2 regions of the Fusibacter sp. genome follow, and region 1 is predicted to be linked to the other one. Evidence: riboswitches for the same ligand, from Rfam matches in the RefSeq annotation. Region 1 holds a riboswitch; the other holds the start of a gene.
What was found. Region 1 has a riboswitch for cobalamin ahead of AC220I_RS05035 (cobyric acid synthase). Riboswitches for the same ligand answer to the same signal wherever they lie in the genome.
Positions count from the first base shown of each region.

Region 2: linked by a shared signal. The riboswitch ahead of cobT (nicotinate-nucleotide--dimethylbenzimidazole phosphoribosyltransferase) and the one ahead of AC220I_RS05035 (cobyric acid synthase) in region 1 are both predicted to bind cobalamin.

Region 1 is NZ_JBVBZF010000012.1:6,391-10,611, forward strand. Features, by position in the region: gene AC220I_RS05020 (homoserine dehydrogenase) at 1-655, opposite strand, end outside; gene AC220I_RS05025 (ACT domain-containing protein) at 676-1,116, opposite strand; gene AC220I_RS05030 (peroxiredoxin) at 1,381-1,830, shown strand; cobalamin riboswitch at 1,876-2,055, shown strand; gene AC220I_RS05035 (cobyric acid synthase) at 2,289-3,800, shown strand; gene cbiB (adenosylcobinamide-phosphate synthase CbiB) at 3,794-4,221, shown strand, end outside.
Region 2 is NZ_JBVBZF010000017.1:12,045-16,265, forward strand. Features, by position in the region: gene AC220I_RS05645 (methyl-accepting chemotaxis protein) at 39-2,042, shown strand; cobalamin riboswitch at 2,111-2,288, shown strand; gene cobT (nicotinate-nucleotide--dimethylbenzimidazole phosphoribosyltransferase) at 2,384-3,427, shown strand; gene AC220I_RS05655 (glycerophosphodiester phosphodiesterase) at 3,819-4,221, shown strand, end outside.

The sequences.
Region 1 (4,221 bases):
GTAAATCCGTCCATTTGATGTGCTTTTTATAGCCGATAGAAGAGAGAATGACTAATTTTCTCATGGCATCATAGCCTTCAACATCTGAGGTAGGGTCTGACTCTGCAAAGCCCATTTCCTGTGCGAGTTCAAGAGCAGAATCATATGATATACCATCATCGAACATTTTGGTTAGAATATAATTTGTTGTACCATTTATGACAGCACTGATATTTTTAATGGTATTGCCTGCAAGGCACTCTTGGAGTGGTTTTAATATTGGTATACCACCACCTACACTTGCTTCAAAACTTAAGATGGTATTATTAAGCTTTGCAATTTCAAGTAAGTCGTTACCTTTCTCGGCGATGAGGTCTTTGTTTGCAGTGATTACCGGGACGCCTTTTTTAAGGAAGTATTCCAAATAATCATAGGTAGGATAGATGCCGCCGATTGTTTCGATGACAATATCGTACTCATCTTTTATGAGCTCATTAAAACTGTTAGTAAAGATATCATATGCTTCATGTGTTTTGTATTTATCTAAGTTTTTAACAAGAACTTTTTCAACCCGTACATTTTTTGAAAAGTTCTCTTGTATGCTTTCATTATTCCTCTTTATTAATTCATAGACACCAGAACCTACTGTTCCGTATCCTAATAATGCAATTTTCATATTAAACCTCCCAGTTAAACTTATTCAATGCCAAGTAGTGAAAATTTATGAACGCCTTCGATATTTTTAAGATCATTGGATAATGTTGTAAACGAGTTGGTCATTTCGGATATGTCAATCGTAATTGTGACATTTGCCATTTGATCAATTGGGCTACTTTGACTAATTGTCATTATATTACCGTTGTTTTCAGCGATACATTCTAGAACTTTTGATAAGATTCCCGAATGGTGGTCTAGGTTCATTGAAACAGTTGCTTTTTTTCCGATGACACCATCACCAAGTGCGAAAACAAAATCATTATACTTATAAAATGTACTTCTGCTGATGCCGACTTTCTTAACTGCATCAGAAACTGAAGTAGCTTTTCCTTCTTTTAGTAAGGTTTTAGCTTCAACGACTTTAATAAATACCTCTGGTAAAACGTCGATGTGTATGAGTAGAAATTTTCCTTTATCCATATTATCCTCCCTGTATTTTATAGACGGACAATTGTTCGCCGAAAATGATATTAATAAGGATTATAGCACAATAAAATATTGTATACAAGGCAAATGTTAAATATAATTCATGTTTTTATTTCTGAACAATCAAATGTTTCTGAATTGTTTGAATAGTATTGTAATTATGTGATTCTTTCTGAATTTTGTAAAGTTTCTAAGCATTTGGGGTATATTATTTTTACATATGAATGAAATTATTTTTTATTATTAGGAGGCACAGTTATGAGCTATTTGAAAGGTGAATTTTCTTTAAAAATGACAGGTGATCGTCAAATTGACAAAAGTGTCCTTTCATCGCAGAACTTTATATTGTATTTTTATCCAAAAGATAATACATCCGGTTGTTCCTTAGAGGCACAGGATTTCGCAGATTTATACGATGAGTTTAAGGCGCTTGGTTATGAAGTGTATGGTATCAGTAAAGACAGCTTAAAATCACATGAGAAATTCAAAGAAAAATTTGCGTTGCCATTTGATTTAATATCAGATGAAGAAAAGATACTACATCATAGCTTCGATGTCATTAAGGAAAAGAAACTATATGGAAAGCATGTTTTAGGAACGGAACGTTCAACATTTGTCTTTAGAGAGGGCCTTCTTTGTATTATGGAGTTTAGGGGCATAAAGGCGAAAGGACATGCAAGAGATGTCCTAGATCACTTGCAAAAGTAATCCTAACTTGACAATGCATGTGTGCAACAGTATAATGTAATAGAAAATTGAATATTAAATTAAGGTGCTTCTCTTATTAAGCTAAGAGGGAAAGAGGTTAAAATCCTCTGCAGCCCCCGCTACTGTATATAGTGATGAAATCCAAGTTATCCACTGAGAAATCGGGAAGGATGGAAAGTAAAGTGATCTATGAGCCAGGAAACCTGCCTTAATTTCGAAATAATCTACTTCGGAGGGAAGTCGGGTGATTTGAATTGAGTTTGCATTCAACACACGTCTTTCACGTGTGTTTTTTTATGCAAACAACAAAATTTGAGCCAAAAGCTGTGAAGAGGAATGTTCAGCCTCAAACAGCGTCAGCGAAAATTGTTTTGGGACATCGCGGATGGCACAAATGTTGTTATAAAATGGATCAATAGCGCATTTTGCGTATAATGGATATAAAGTGAGGGTTAATCATGGCTAAGAAAATAATGTTTCAGGGAACAGGATCAACAGTTGGAAAAAGTTTAATAGTGGCTGCTATGTGTAGAATATTAAATGATGAAGGCTATCGTGTAGCACCTTTTAAATCACAGAACATGGCACTAAACTCATTTATTACGAAAGACGGAAAGGAAATGGGTAGAGCACAGGTTGTTCAAGCTGAGGCGGCTAGAATTGAGCCGGATGTTTCAATGAATCCTATCCTTTTGAAACCGACAAGCTATGTGGGATCTCAAATTATCTTAAATGGTCAGGTTTATCAAAATATGAAAGCTAGTGAGTATTTTTCTCAGAAGGATTTTTTAATTCCTCATATTAGAAAGGCTTTCAATCACTTAAATCAAAATTATGATGTCATTGTAATTGAAGGAGCTGGCTCTCCGGCAGAAATAAACCTCAGAAGTCGTGATATTGTAAATATGGGACTTGCTGAAATTGTTGATACAGATGTTCTCTTAATCGGAGATGTCGATAAAGGAGGCGTCTTTGCTTCCATATATGGCACTTATATGCTCTTATCTGAAGAAGAGCGTAAACGTATTAAGGGATTTGTCATCAATAAATTTAGAGGTGATGTATCTTTATTAGTGCCAGGTGTAAAAATGATTGAAGAAAAAATAGGAATCCCTTGTGTTGGGATTATCCCATTTATAGAAAATCTAAAAATAGATGACGAGGACAGTGTGTCCGAACGTCTTTTTATGAAATCTGACAAACCCATCAAAGTAGGTGTGGTAAGGTTGCCATATATGTCGAACTTCAGTGATTTTACAGTATTTGATATGGAATCTGATGTCAGTCTTGAATATGTAACGACCGAAGCTGAGATTGATGAGTGTGACTTACTCATCATCCCAGGCAGCAAAAATACAATTTTTGATATGCAATTTATCATTAAACATAAAATCAATCAGGCCATTTATCGTTTTTATAAAGCTGAAAAACCTATCTTTGGCATTTGTGGCGGCTATCAGATTTTAGGAAACAGCATTTCTGATCCTGACAGTGTTGAATCTATTGATGACTTAATCAATGGCCTCGGTCTTTTAAATGTTGAAACTGTTATGGCAACTGAAAAGACAACTGTACAAAGTGAAGCAACCATTCAAAATGATTACTTGAATCTCAATACAAAAGACATGATCATAAAAGGTTATGAAATCCACATGGGAGAAACAATTGCATGTGGCAGTGATGTCGTTCCCTTTGCAATCAACAGCAAGGGCGAATATGACGGTGCTATCGATGAAACAGGACGTGTTATGGGCACTTATTTCCATGGCATCTTTGACAATGATGAATTTAGAAGTGCTATTCTAAACAAAATTAGAAGTCAAAAGGGGATTATTGAAGTAAGCTCAGAAGAGTCCTTTGAGAAGCTAAAAGATCAGGAATATGATCGTTTGGCAGAGCACGTTAAACAATATATGGACATGAAGCTTATTAAAGCATTCTTAGAAGAATCGAGGCAATTAGATTGTTAGTTGATATAGGTATTGCAGTCCTTTTGGACTGGTTAATTGGTGATCCTCCTAATTGGCCGCATCCAGTTAGGTTTATAGGATGGTTAATCAGTAATCTCGAAAAGATGATAAGACGTTTTTTCGGAAACCTCTATGTTGGTGGTTTTGTATTAGCATTTTTAACAGTAACAATTGTTGTAATGTTGTATACGATCACAGCTATGATTAGCCATCCTTACTTTTTAAAAATATTGAACATCTATTTATTATATACATGCTTGGCATGCAAGTGCTTAAAGGATGAAGCTATAAAAGTTAAGAAACTGATTGAATCCAATCAAATCGAGGCATCTAGAAAAGAGCTTGGGTATTTGGTTGGACGAGATACCGATAACTTAACCGAAAAACAGGTTTTAAGAGGCATTCTAGAAACAGTATCTGA
Region 2 (4,221 bases), on a different contig from region 1:
GTCAATTTAGATTAGGTTATTTACTGGAGGTTGATTATATGAAGATAAAAACGCGTATTGTAATGATAACCTGTGTTATCATTTTTGTAGCACTTGGCTCTCAAGCTGCTTTCAACGCCTTTTCAACAAACGCCAGCATTCAAAATATCGTTGAACTTGAGCTTAAAGATCAAATTGAAAACTTAAAAAGTGAACTGGTTTCTGCCGATGAGGTCGTGAACATTACCAAAAGTGCATTAAATGAAAAAAACATTGCCATTACGCGTGCTGTGGCTCAGCTTATTTCAGATGACCCAACATGGCTTGAGACAAATCGAATGATTGAGCTTGCTAATTTGCTCGAAATCTCAGAAATCCACGTTATAGATAAAGATGGCGTTCTGCAACATGGTAATATTGAAGGTTTTTATGGCTTTGATTTCAATACGTCAGATCAAACGCTTCCCTTTATTGCACTTATTAATCAAAAAAATGGTGCCCTCGCACAAGAGCCTTCACCAAGAGGAACGGATAATGTGCTCTTTCAATACATCGGCGTTTCAAGAATTGATGCTCCTGGTATCGTTCAAATCGGTATTGAACCAAAAGCCGTTCAAGAACTGCTCAGTAATCTAGACATCCAAAAAAGAATTGAAACCCTTGTCATAGGCGGTTATGGATTTGCGACAATCGTAGATGAACAGGGCATGATCCTCGCTAATAATGACCCAGCACTTTTAGGGACAGAGGCAAGTAGCCTTCCTTGGCTTTCAGACTTTTTGGCTTCCAGTGCCTCAATTGAATCCAAAACAATCAATGACAAATCCTTTTATATTTACAAAGAAAAAGATAATGGCTATTCACTTGTCGTTACTTTTCCTAAGGATATAACAGATGCAATTTTTAGACGTAATATGATCAATAACGTAGCGATTGTACTCTTATCCATCATCATATTGACCATTATCATTCAATTTGCAATAGGTTTTATGGTGACCAAGCCAATCAATAAAATTCAATATGCAATGGGTGAAGTGGGCAAGGGGAACTTTGATGTCTCTTTGGATTATACCTCTAAAGACGAGATCGGTGCACTTGCCGTTGACTTTGGTAAAATGGTTGCCAATGTGAAACATTTAATCGCTCAAACCACCTCAAGTTTAAAACAGGTTGTAAATTCTTCAGTGACCATACAACAAAACATAGAGGGTTTAAACAGTGCCAGTCATGAAGTAACCCGCGCAGTTGAAGAAATTGCACATGGCTCAACAGAAATGGCCTCAAACGTAAGCGAACGCCTAAGTGCTTCACAACAGCTTGGTACAAGTATTAATAACATCTATACAAAATTGAAAACGGCAAAATCTGTTTCAGATGAAATGGTCTCAACAAATAAAGTTGGAAAAGGGAAAATCACAGATCTTCAAAATGTCTTCCAACTCACCGTCAGCAATACTGGTGAAGTTGCCAATAATGTTGATTTGTTAAGTCAAAGCTCACAAGCAATCGAAAACATTGTCAGTGCCATTAAGGGCATTTCAGATCAAACCAACCTGCTTGCTTTAAATGCCTCCATAGAAGCAGCAAGAGCTGGTGATGCGGGAAGAGGCTTTGCTGTGGTAGCAGATGAGATCAGAAAGCTCGCTGAACAGTCTTCTCAATCAGCAGAAGAAATTAGCAGCATCATCAACAACATTATTACTGTCGTTGATCGGACAAACCTCACAGTTACAGAAACCAAGCAATCTGTCGACAGTGCTAAACAAAATCTGTCTGAAACTGTGGCTGTATTTGACGGCATCGAAAAGAGCGTCTTCCATGTGGATGAAATCATTAATGATTTTATTGATGAAACGTCTAAGATTGACGTCTTAAAATCTGAACTCATAGAATCGCTTGAATCTATGGCTGCATTGAGCGAAGAATCAGCAGCTTCAACCGAGGAAATTAACGCCTCTACTGAAGAACAGCTATCACGCGTCATGGAAATTAGCGAAGCTGTCAATGCGCTTAATTCGGATATCCAAGTCCTTTCAACCGAAATGAGCAAATTCATCATTTGAGATCAGAATTGTGATTTAAAGACTTGACGATTACCACCAAATCCTTTAAACTGAATCATGTAAACAAGAAAATTTATAACATGTACGGTGCCAAGTAATTGGAGAATAGGGAATTAGGTGAGAGTCCTAAGCGAACCCATCACTGTAAGGTGGAGCAACTTGCATTTGCCACTGAGTTTTACTCGGGAAGGCGCAAGGTGTGCTATGATACCGAGCCAGGAGACCTGCCGATCAAGCAATGCAATGAATGAAGGTAAAGTTCATTACCCTAGGGGTAATGGACTTTTTTTTATGCAAAATGCAGGAAACCCATTTCTCCCAAACATTGAAGGAGGATATTCATGTTAAATGATGTATTGTCAAAAATTACAGAGATTGATCGCGATATGATGAAAACCGTTAGAAATCGTGTGGATTATCTCAACAAACCACAAGGCTCTCTGGGGAAATTAGAGGATCTTGTTGTACAGGTATCTGGTATTACAAGTCAAGCCTATCCTATGACGGATAAAAAAGCCCTTATTGTCATGTGTGCCGACAACGGCGTTTGCGTAGAGGATGTTGCCTCTGCCCCACAAGAAGTTACCTATATTCAGACCCTCAACATCCCCCGTGGCTTAACTGGTGCAGGTGCACTGGCCAAGCAGATGGATGCAAAAATATATGCGGTTGATGTCGGTGTCATGAGAGATATTGAAGACGAATATGTGATCAATAAAAAGGTCATGTACGGCACTCACAACATGACTAAAGGTCCTGCCATGTCGCGAGATCAAGCCATTAAGGCATTGGAGGTCGGTATTGAAATCGCCATTAAAGCGGTTGAAGACGGTGCTAAGATCCTTGCTACAGGTGAAATGGGGATTGGTAATACCTCAACCACAACTGCCCTTCTCTCAGTTTTCACTGGTATTGATCCCAAAGAGATCACAGGTATTGGTGCCAACTTCCCACTTGAAAAACTCGCCCACAAGGCAGATGTAATAAAGCGATCAATCACAGTCAATCAACCCAATCCTGAGGATGTTTTAGATGTGCTCTCAAAGGTTGGAGGACTTGATATTGCCGGCATGGCTGGGACAATGATCGGTGGTGCTTATAAAAAGGTGCCAATTATCATCGATGGGTTCATCTCAACTGTTTCTGCAATTGTGGCCTGCAAGCTCAACCCACATGTCAGAGATTACCTCATTCCATCTCATTATTCACTTGAAAAAGGTGCTAAAATCGCCACCGACTACTTGAAATTGGACCCATTTTTAGATATGAACATGAGACTTGGTGAAGGTAGCGGCGCTTTGCTTGCCTTTAATATTGTCGAAGCGGCATGTTATATGAACAGAGAAATGATAACTTTTGAAGAGGCTGAATTTGACGTATTGTAAAAATATACGTAAATAAAGGATTTATCTACTATAATATAGAATAAAACAGTGAGATCTTATCTCACTGTTTTTTTATTGTATAGATCATTAGTTTTCATCCAGCTTTGAGCAAGAATCTTCAACTTGCGATAAGCGGTTAAATGAGAACGGTAACGACAAAACAAAGTTTTGGCGTTAAATGATTGTATACAACAAAATTTGAGCCAAAAGCTGTGATGAGGAGTCTTCAACCTCAAACAGCGTCAGCGAAAATTGGTTTGAGACATCGAAAATGGCTCAAATGTTGTTATAGATCATTAGTTTTCATCCAGCTTTGAGCAAGAATCTTCAACTTGCAAATAGCAATTAGATGAAAAGATAAGAAAAGCGTTTTAATGAAATGAGGTGAATCGTGAAAACTAAAATTATTGCACATCGGGGATTTCGAAGCAGGTATCCTGAAAATACCTTAACTGCCTTTCAAAAAGCACTGGAAATAGGCGCACATGGACTTGAGCTGGATGTCCATTATTCAAAAGACGGGGAAATCGTCGTCTTTCATGATTTTGAACTTGAACGCATTACTGGACAAAGTGGTCATATATTCGATTTTACATATGAAACCTTAAAAGACATGCCAATTCATCTTTTCGGGATTGTCGAAAAAATACCACGCCTTGAAGAAGTTTTAGCACTCTTCCTAGAATACGAAAAAAATCAGCCACAAGCTGAACCACGCATTCTTAATGTTGAATTTAAAGCGGGTAGTCAATTCTACAAGGATATCGAAAAAAAGACCTTAAATTTATGCTTAG